One region of the Arthrobacter sp. CJL-S3 genome, then DNA from elsewhere that is predicted to be linked to it. Evidence: riboswitches for the same ligand, from Rfam matches in the RefSeq annotation. Region 1 holds a riboswitch; each other region holds the start of a gene.
What was found. A riboswitch is a leader RNA that binds a small molecule or an ion and turns the genes downstream of it on or off. The one in region 1 is predicted to bind cyclic di-AMP.
Positions count from the first base shown of each region.

Region 2: linked by a shared signal. The riboswitch ahead of AC06G6_RS02970 (aggregation-promoting factor C-terminal-like domain-containing protein) and the one ahead of AC06G6_RS10970 (C40 family peptidase) in region 1 are both predicted to bind cyclic di-AMP.
Region 3: linked by a shared signal. The riboswitch ahead of AC06G6_RS03580 (NlpC/P60 family protein) and the one ahead of AC06G6_RS10970 (C40 family peptidase) in region 1 are both predicted to bind cyclic di-AMP.

Region 1 covers NZ_CM160046.1:2,414,783-2,418,049, reverse strand. The annotation lists gene AC06G6_RS10980 (GNAT family N-acetyltransferase) at 245-787, opposite strand; gene AC06G6_RS10975 (hypothetical protein) at 1,044-1,313, opposite strand; cyclic di-AMP (ydaO/yuaA leader) riboswitch at 1,517-1,685, shown strand; gene AC06G6_RS10970 (C40 family peptidase) at 1,690-2,430, shown strand; gene AC06G6_RS10965 (dihydrofolate reductase family protein) at 2,488-3,075, opposite strand.
Region 2 covers NZ_CM160046.1:626,171-629,437, reverse strand. The annotation lists gene AC06G6_RS02980 (response regulator transcription factor) at 1-61, shown strand, start outside; gene AC06G6_RS02975 (sensor histidine kinase) at 65-1,669, shown strand; cyclic di-AMP (ydaO/yuaA leader) riboswitch at 1,826-1,978, shown strand; gene AC06G6_RS02970 (aggregation-promoting factor C-terminal-like domain-containing protein) at 2,158-2,748, shown strand; gene AC06G6_RS02965 (glyoxalase superfamily protein) at 2,774-3,151, opposite strand; gene upp (uracil phosphoribosyltransferase) at 3,261-3,267, opposite strand, start outside.
Region 3 covers NZ_CM160046.1:772,326-775,592, reverse strand. The annotation lists gene mobA (molybdenum cofactor guanylyltransferase) at 1-298, opposite strand, end outside; gene AC06G6_RS03585 (HNH endonuclease) at 357-857, opposite strand; gene AC06G6_RS03580 (NlpC/P60 family protein) at 1,078-1,860, opposite strand; cyclic di-AMP (ydaO/yuaA leader) riboswitch at 2,170-2,331, opposite strand; gene AC06G6_RS03575 (M23 family metallopeptidase) at 2,480-3,267, opposite strand, start outside.

The sequences.
Region 1 (3,267 bases):
GCGGAAAATCCTAGACTGTCCCACCTTCTTGAGCATGACGGCCCAGTTATAGAGTGGCTGCTTCTCAGCGTCCGGCACAGGCTGAGAGGTGGCGGCGGCATGGGCCACGGTTTGTTGTCCAAAGCGACGGTAGGCGCGGCCATACAGGCGAGCCGTAGTGGTGCGTTCTAGTGCCCGGGAAAGGATCCCTAAACGGGGAGAGTCGTAATTAGCGCTGGATTTTTGTAGACGGCAGGTCAGGGTCCTATTCGTGAAGGACAACCTGGTAAAGGTTGTGGTCCTGCCATTTCCCGGCAATTTCCAAGTACTGTGGAGCCATCCCAATCTGCCGGAATCCCGCCTTTAATAGCACCCGTTGTGAACCAGCATTGTGCAAGAGAGTGCTCGCCTCTAAGCGGTGCAGGCCAAGTACGTCACGTGCCGTTTCGACGATCGTCTGGACGGCAGCGGATGCCAGACCACGGCCCGCGTAGTTGCTATCCACCCAGTAACCTAGCCCTGCACTCTGGAAGGGTCCTCGCACGATGCCGGACAAGTTGAATCGGCCGACAAGAATGTCGCCAGCAAATAACCCAAAGGGGAACCCTTCCCCGGCACCAGCCACAACAAGGCGGCTCGCAATATCCGCAGCCTGCCAAGCTTCGGTGTAGTACTCCTCGGTTCGCACCGGTTCCCAAGTCGAAAGGTACTCACGGTTGCGCACATACGCATCGGCAAGCGCTGACGCATCACTCGCACGCAATGTGCGCATACTGACATTTTCACTGAGCTGACGCGGTTCAAACACCAGTCAACAGTACTCGCGGCCTGCCCTCCATTGATGCCCGCTTAGCGTTCCCCTTGCGCACCTGTGGTGGCCGTGCAGGCGACTTTGGACATTTCGTCCAGAAGACTTCTCAAATTGACAACAGCCGAGGCCGCTCCGTTAATACGTTCCGTGTCCAATCTCCAAGGTGTAATTAAATGACGCCTGCAATATGTCAAAATCGCGTCGGGATTGGAATCGGAGGTTTACCGGGCCTGCTGCCGAATTGGAATCGGACTTACCTTCCGGGCCGGCGTTCCACCACGGCATAGGCCTTTTCGTCAAAGAACTCCCAGTCGGTAATCACCATAAAGCCGAGGGCGTCGACACGGTCGTTCAGGACATGCACGTCGAAGCCTCCGTCGCGGGGCTCGGCGTCCCAGGTGGAAACGTGGACCTCCCCGTTTTCCAGCACCAGCAGTTCGGTGTTGACGTTGAAGTCCTCCTGCGGCTGAGTGCTCAGCTGGCAGATGGCGACACAGTGCCGGGTGAGGTCGGGGCTGTCCATTTTCGGGCCTCCGTTTCGGGCGAACGGTGATGGCATCATCCTATGCCCGGGGCAGGTTCCAGCGGCGTCCGTAGCACAAACGGCGGCCACAGGCCGACCTGGGCTCGATGTGACAGCCCGTAATCATTCCGTTACCGTTGTTAGGTGCCTGTTGTTTCCGAGACGGGCTCTTCCCAGCCGATTGCCTAACTCTGCCGCGGCCTGGGGATAACTCGCAGCAACGTCCGGCAGAGACGGGGAAACCAATTTTGACCCGCTGTTCTCCAGGGGTCTTGGGGTGAAGCCGCACGGTCCGTCATGAACGGGCCAACGCGGCCGGGTGCCTCCCATCCGAATCCGACAGCTCACCTCGCAGGCATTGGGAGAGGCTCTTTCAATGACTTTTATCAATACCCGTGCGCCCAAACGCGCCGCCCTTCGCACCAACCGCCGCACCGCCAGCACCATTGGCCGCCAGGCCGCGGTTCTCGTAGCCGCTTCCGGAATGGTGCTCAGCGGCGCCATGGCCGCGAATGCAGCCGATGTACCGACCGAGCGGGACTCGGCACCGGCGTCGGCAGTTGACGTCAAGGGTCAGGTCTCCGCGCCCGTCCTGGCGGACTCGACAGTCCAGATCACCTTCGAGCGCCCGGCTGTTGCCACCACGCCGGCGCCCGTAGTCGAGGCGCCCAAGCCCGTGGCGGCCCCGAAGGCCCCCGCAGCACCGGCGCCGGCCCCGGCCGCCGCCCCCGCTGCCAAGGCGACCGTCAAGGTCCAGGCCGCACCGGCACCCGCCCCCGCAGCTGCCCCGGCAGCCGGTGGAGTGAACGCCACCCTGCTGGCCGTGGCGTACGGCCAGATCGGCATCACCCAGGACTGCACCGCTGTCGTGGAGAAGGCCCTGAACTCGGCCGGCATCCCGGTGGGCAACATCGGCCCGCAGGCCTTCCTGAAGTACGGCAAGGTCGTCGCGTCACCCCTGCCCGGCGACATCATCGTCCAGTCCGGCCACGTCGCGATCTACGCCGGCAACGGCCAGGCCATCAGCGGCGGAATGAACGGCGTCAACGCCACCATGACGCACCCGCTGTCCTGGCTGACCGCGACCGGCTCCGTGACGTTCGTCCGCGCCGGCTAGCAGCACCGCTAACAGCACGTCGAAGGCCGGTCGATCGGTTGCCTTGGGGGCAGCGGATCACCGGTCTTCTGCGTGTCCGGGGTCCGGCTCGACCGCATACCGCAGCAGCACCACGCCGTTGCCGAACGTGCGGCCCTCCAGCAGCCGGAGCGGCGTGACCGCGTCCGTCTCGCGGAACAGGGCCTTGCCCCGTCCGATCAGGACCGGGTGCACGTAGATCCGGTACTCGTCGATCAGCCCGAGCCGCCGGAAAGATGCCGCCAGATCGGCGCCGCCCAGCGCCAGATCACCGCCGGGCTGGTCCTTGAGTCTGGCCACCTCCTCGGCGACCACGTCGTGCACCACCTCGGTATTCCAGCCGGCCGACGCCAGGGTTCTGGAATACACAATTTTCGGCATGTCCCGCCAGATCCCCGCGAACTCGACCATCGGAGCCGGGTTGGAGGGGTCCTGGTCTGCCGTCGGCCAGAAATCGGCCATCAGCTGGTAGCTGACGCGGCCGTCCAGGAAGCCGCCCATGGTCCGCAGCTCGTCGTTGAAATGGCGGTGCAGTTCATCATCAACCAGGTGCCAGCTCAGATCCTGCTCCGGACCCTCGAAAAATCCGTCCAGGGACACCTGCATCATAAAGATGACCTTGCGCATGACGGGCTCCTTCTGTTCGCTGTCGGCCGGGCTCCCAGCGTACGCCGCACCCTGCAGCCGCGGCAGGGGAGGGATCGTCCGACGCCGGGCGGCAGCTTCTTGCCGTTCCGCACGTCCAGCCGCTGGCGAACGGGGCAATGCGATCCGAACCGGCAGCATCTTGCCGAAACCGAAGCGACGCCCCACGATAGA
Region 2 (3,267 bases), 1.8 Mb from region 1:
CCACCCGCCCATGATCCACACGGTGCGCGGCGCCGGCTACGTCCTGAAACCGGCGGACTGATCCGTGCCCGAACGCCCCGCCAAGAGCCGCCCCTCCGGGCTCAACTGGCGTAACCCGTCCACCTGGCACCTGCGCACCCGGCTCGTCCTTGTCGCCATGGCCCTGCTGGTTGCGATCTGCGGGGCCGTCGGTGTCGTCAGCTATGCCTCAATGGACTTCTTCCTGACCAAACAGCTCGACACCCAGCTGGAACAGGCAGCGGTCCGCGCCCGCGACTTTGGCCGCTCCGGCCGTTCCGATCCCCTGGAGGCGCGGGGACAGGCCATCGGCACCCTGACCGCGCGAATCGATGACGACTCGGTCCGCAGCGCCGGGTTCCTCTCCGAGGACGCCACCCGGGAATCCCTCACCGACGACGACGACGAGGTGCTCCTGGAGCTTAGCCCGTGGAACCTGCCGGTGGACCGGACCTTGTCCGCCGGGGACTACCGGCTCGTGGCCGCCAAGACCCCGGACGGCGACGTGATCGTGACCGGCCTGCCGCTCGCCGAGAAGCAGAACACGCTGGCCACCATGGTCTGGACCATGGTGCTCGTGTCCACGGGCGGGCTCCTGGTCATCGGGCTGGCCGGGACGGCGCTGATCCGCAGGACCATGAAGCCGCTCGATCAGCTCTCTGAGGTGGCGACGCAGGTCTCCCGGCTGCCGCTCGACGCCGGAGAGGTGGGACTTGCCGTGCGCGTGCCGGCGTCCGCAGCGCATCCGGGCACTGAGGTGGGAAGTGTCGGCCATGCCCTGAACATGATGCTGGACAACGTCTCCAATGCACTGGAGGCCCGGCAGAAGAGCGAGATGAAGGTCCGCCAGTTCGTCGCGGATGCCTCGCATGAACTGCGCACCCCCCTGACCGCCATCCGCGGCTACACAGAACTGATGCGGATGACCGAACACTTCACCCCTGACGGCCAGAAGTCCCTGGCTCGGGTGCAGAGCCAGTCCGAACGCATGACCACCCTGGTGGAGGACCTGCTCCTGCTCGCCCGGCTGGATGAGGGCCAGCCGCTCAAGCTCAGCGAGGTGGACCTCACCCAGCTGGCCATCGAGACGGTCAGCGACGAGAAGGTCATGGCCCCGGACCGGGTCTGGCACCTGGAGCTCCCGGAAGAGCCTGTAGTGGTCCGCGGTGACGCGACCCAACTGCATCAGGTGCTGGCGAACCTGCTCTCCAACGCGCGCAAACACACGGGTCCCGGCACAACGGTGGTGACCGGGGTCAAGCGGTCCGCGGACGGATATGCCGTGGTGACCGTAACGGACAACGGCCCCGGGATTGCCCCCGGGTTCGTGGACCGGGTCTTTGCACGCTTCACGCGCGCGGACGCTTCCCGCAAGAATCCGGTGGCCCTCACGACGCCGGCAACCGGCAGGGGGTCCCTGCCGCGACGTCCGCTGCACCCGCCGCGGCCGCCCGAGTCGGCCGAGTCGGCCGCCGGAGTCGCTACTACCACTGCCCCCGCGACGAGCGCTTCCGCCGAGGGAACCAGCGGGCTGGGACTGTCGATCGTGCAGTCGATTGTCGAGGCCCATGGCGGGACCGTCAGTGTGACCTCGATGCCCGGCCGGACCGAGTTCACCGTCCGGCTGCCGGAGGCTCCGCCCACGGCCTGACGAATCAATGTCGACGCTGGTCAGGGCGCAAGCCGCCCCGCCGCCGTCGTGATTCCTGTTACCAAAATGTGACTTAGACTCCCAACTCCTGTACGGTTTTTAGAGTGCGGCCATCACTAGGGCCGCATATCCGGATGTACGCCAAGCTCTGCCGCCTCCCGGATTCCGCTGGACAGGCAGAGGCGGGGGACCCAGAGTTCCCGGGCATTTTCTGCACGCCCTTGGGGTGAAGCCGACACGTGAGTTTCCGTGCGGCCGGGTGACCTCACCCGAACCCGACAGCTAACTCCGCAGGCGTTGAGAGGCATTCATGACTGAATCCAAGGTACAAACGCGCCCTGACGGCACCGCAAACTCCACCAGCTCCAAGCTGTCGCGTCACCGCGGCGAGCCGGCTGAAGCCCGCATCAGCCCTGGCCCGGCTTGCCCACCACGCCGGCTCGACCGGCCGCCGGGCGGCCGTTGTTGTCGCCGCCTGCGCGGTGCTCGTGGGGGCCGGCGCGGCCGGCCAGGCGTCCGAGACGGCCGCCCGCAATGCCGACGCGGGCAGTTCCACGCAGGCAGCCGCCACAGCGGATCCGCTGACGCACCTTGATTTTGAACGCGTCCGGGTCGAAAACCAGGCCGTCACCCGCACCGACGCTCCGGCCCCGCCGGCCGCGGTGGCACCTGCCGAAGCCCCGGCGCCGGCGCCGCCCGCTGCCCCGGCCCCGGCCCCCGCTCCGGAACCTGCCCCGGCACCGGCACCTGCACCGGCCCCCGTTGCCATCGATGATCCTGCCGGCGCCCAGGCGTACGCGGCCGGCCAGCTGGGCTCCTATGGCTGGGCCCAGAGCCAGATGCCGTGCCTGATGAAGCTCTGGACCAAGGAATCGGACTGGGAGACGACCGCCACGAACCCGAGCAGCGGGGCCTACGGCGTCGTCCAGTCGCTGCCGGCCGAGAAGATGGCCAGCGCGGGCGCGGACTACCGGACAAACTACCGGACCCAGATCAACTGGGGACTGCAGTACATCCAGGATCGTTACGGCTCACCGTGCGGCGCCCTGAACTTCCACTACGCCAACAACTGGTACTAAACACTCGGCAGAGGCAGCCAGCTGCCTAGCCGTTGGGACGGTTCGGGATGTACTGCACGGCCCATTTGTTGCCGTCGGGGTCGGCGAAGTAAACAAAATGCCCCCAGTCCTGCACGTCGACGTCGCTGACGTCCACGCCGCGGTCCTTGAGCTGCCGGTGGGCCGCCTGGATGTCGCTGACCACGAGCTGCAGGCTGGGGGCGGTGCCCGGCGGGGCGTCCGAGAGGCCCTCGCCGATGGCGATCGAGCAGCCGGAGCCCGGCGGGGTCAGCTGGACGAACCGGATGCCGTCCGTGGGCCGCTCGTCGAAGTCGGCATTGAAGCCCACCTTGTTGACGTAGAAATCCTTCGCGCGGTCCACATCGGACACGGGAACAAAAACGAGTTCTAGTTTCCAATCCATGGGGCTCAGGCTAGTACCGGGCAGTGCATTCCGGTAGGCCAGGCTCCCTTGCGAAGGCTCAGGGGCGAGGAAGCGGCCAAGGGGCCAGGCCCGACGCCGGGCGGCTGGGTCAGCCG
Region 3 (3,267 bases), 1.6 Mb from region 1:
GCGTCAGGGGTGCCGCGGCAGGATGGCGGGGGTCACGGCTGCGGTGCTCTTCGAGGGCGGAGATCCCGGCGGCGACCGCTGCGGCGGGGCCGGCGAAGGCCGGCTCCTCCCGGCAGCTCAGCACTCCCTCGGGCAGGGTTCCCGGGTCGGGCCCGACGACGGCGACGGCCGCCGCGGCGCGTGCGGCCTGCAGGGCGCGCTCCAGGAGAGTGGCGCCGTCGTGCATCAGACCGGACTTGGGCACACCTCCGAGCCGGGACGACCGGCCCCCGGCCAGGATGACAGCGTCGAATTCCATCGGCCCAGCCTAACTGGCCAGATCTCCAGTCCCGGCGCAGCGGCCGGGGCACGCCGTGTCAGGCAGCGGATTCCGGCAGGAGGAAAGGGTCCCAGGCAGGCGTCGGCTTCTCCAGTTCCTTGATCTGCCAGGTCGTGCCCTTCGGCGGCGCGGGGCTGAAGCCGAGCTTCCACCCCATTTCCCCCGGGGTATGGTCGCCTTTGGCGTTGTTGCACCGCAGGCAGGCAGCGACGAGGTTTTCCCAGGAATCTGCACCGCCCCTGGATTTGGGCTGGACATGATCGATGGTGTGGGCGGCTTTGCCGCAGTAGGCGCAGCGGTGTCCGTCCCGGCGGAGCACCCCGCGGCGGCTCACCGCCGTCACGGTGTTGTACCGGGGCCTGATGTAGCGATGCAAAAGAATCACCGAGGGCCGGCCCAGGACGTCCTGCGGCCCGACGACAGGATCGTCGCCTTCCGCCACGACGCTGGCCTTTCCGGTCAGCACAAGGACGAGCGCCCGGCGGAAGGTCACAACCGCCAGCGGTTCATATCCAGCATTCAGAACGAGAGTGCGCATCCGCATACCTCTTCACGGCCGCACCCGCCAGGGGCACGAGGGCCGGCTGCCCTCTGCATGGTCGGGCTATGGATCGACAAAACAAGAGTAAACACGGACATGCCATTTCACCGAATCTTTTTTGCCGGCCCCGCCCGTATCCGCTGAAGTTCACGTCCCGGCAACGCAAAGGACCCCTGCCGAATGGCAGGGGTCCTTGGTGCTGCTAGCAGTTGCTGTCTTAGCCGCCGACGCGGATGAAGACCGGGCCGGAGCCGACGTTGACGCTCTGCAGGGAGGTGGTTCCACCGTTCCAGCCGCCGTGGACAGCCTTGCCGCCGCCGACGTAAACAGCGATGTGGGCCAGGCCCGATCCGCCGTTCGCGTAGTAGGCGAGGTCGCCCGGCAGGGCAGCGGAGGCGCTCACGGTGCGGCCGAGGGACAGGTAACCTGCCGGCCAGCCGTGGTAGTTGATGCCTGCGGCAGCCAGCGAGTTCGTGGCGAGTGCGGTGCAGTCCTGGCCAACGCCGAGCTGGGCGTAGGCGGCAGCGGCGATCGTGGCGCCCATGCCGCTGGCAACGGCCGGAGCCTGGGTGGTGGCAGCCGCGGTGCCGGCGGCCGGGGCTGCGGTGGCGCCGACCTTGGTGCTGGCGGTCTTGGCCGTGTTTGCTGTGGGGGTCTCCTGGACCTTCACAACAGGCTTCGGGGCCTCGACGACGGGGGCCGGCGTGGTGGTGACGGCCGGCTTCTCGAAGGAGATGGCGATCGTCGAAGCGGCCGAGATGGTCGCCGGGGCGGCCGACTGGACTTCGAGGGTGGAAGCGGAGGTGGACTCGCGCTGAACGTTGGCCTCAGCAGCGTTGGCTGCGATACCGCTGGTCAGGACGAGGCCGGAGGCGGCAGCGATAACTGCGGCCTGGCGGCCCATGCCACCGGCGTTGTCGCCGACGGCCTTGGCAATGACGGCCAGCGAGTTGGTCTTGGTGACCTCGGCGCGGTGCCGTGCGTTTGCACGAGTAGTCATTAAGTTCTCTCTTTCGTGATCCTGGGTCCACGCTTTTTGGGCGCGGGCTGAGGACGCTCCGGCATCTTGGGGGTACGCCGGATCGCCCCGAAATGGGTTACTTAGCGAAGGGTGTACTGCGAAGACGCGCCAAAAGCGGGAACTGCTTGCAGGTGCATGGCCTGCGGGCCGGACTCAGCAGAGATTGAGACGGCGGTGTGAGATCCATTCCGGGCGCCACAAAGGACACGGCCGAGGTTGGATTTCAGCGGGCTCGTAAGAGCCGCGCAAGCGCGGTGACGCGCAGCATTGTGGCGTGAAGACACGAAAGTAGCCTCTCCCAATGCCTACGAGGTGAGCTGTCGGATTCGGATGGGAGTCACCCGGCCGCGCTGCTTCCTGGGAAGCTTTTGCGACTTAACCCCAAGGCCTTCAATTTCGAAGGCCAAAATTGGTTCCCCCGCCCCTGCCAGACGATGTCATGCGAACGGACCTTGAGCGGTGGCAGAGCTAGGCAATCCACTCAAGAGCGCCAACTTCGGAAAAGTTGGCGTAGGTCATACGGTACAGCAGTTGGGGCTCAATGTCACATTCAGATCACGGCGTGTCATAAGAATGCGAGAGTGTCCCATCAGCTCTGTTAGAGCCAGCCGGTCGGGTCGACGACTTCGCCGTTGACCATGACCTCGAAGTGAAGGTGGCAGCCCGTGGAGGCGCCGGTGGTGCCGCTCATCGCCACGGCAGCGCCGCGGGAGACCTGCTGGCCCACCTTGACGCTGGCGGAGGACAAGTGGTTGTAGGTGGTCTCCAGGCCGTTGCCGTGGTCGATCACCACACGGTTTCCGCCGCCATAGGGGTGCCATCCCGTGAAGGTGACCGTGCCGCTGGCGGCCGCAAGGACGGCCGTGCCGCACTGGGCGGCGTAGTCCTGGCCGCGGTGGAACTCCCCGGAGCCGCCGGTGATGGGGCTGACGCGGTATCCGAAGGGCGACGCCGTCTTCAGCTGGCCCAGGGGCGCCCCGAGGCTGCCCGAGGAGGCCGCGCGGGTGATGGAGCCGGCCGACTGGGCACTCAGGAGCTGCTTGAGCTTGCCGTCCGGGTCACTCTGGGTGGTGACGGCGGTGCGGTTGAAGTCAATTTTGGCCTCGGCGGCGGTGACATCCGGCTGGACCGTGGCGGAGAGGGATCCGGCGGTTGGGCCGGCGTCCGTGGCCATAACGGGGCCCGTGGCCGGGACGGTGACGGTGAGGACCAGTCCCGTGGCGGCCAGGGCGATACCGGCCTTTTGCCCCACGCCACTGGCGGCGGCGAAGTCCGTTACCTGGCGGAACGGGCTGCGGCGGCCCCGCCGCTCATCGCGGTGCGCGTCACGTGGGCGGTCGGCCTGGACGGCGACGGCCGGACGCGGCTCCGGAGCGGGACCGGTCG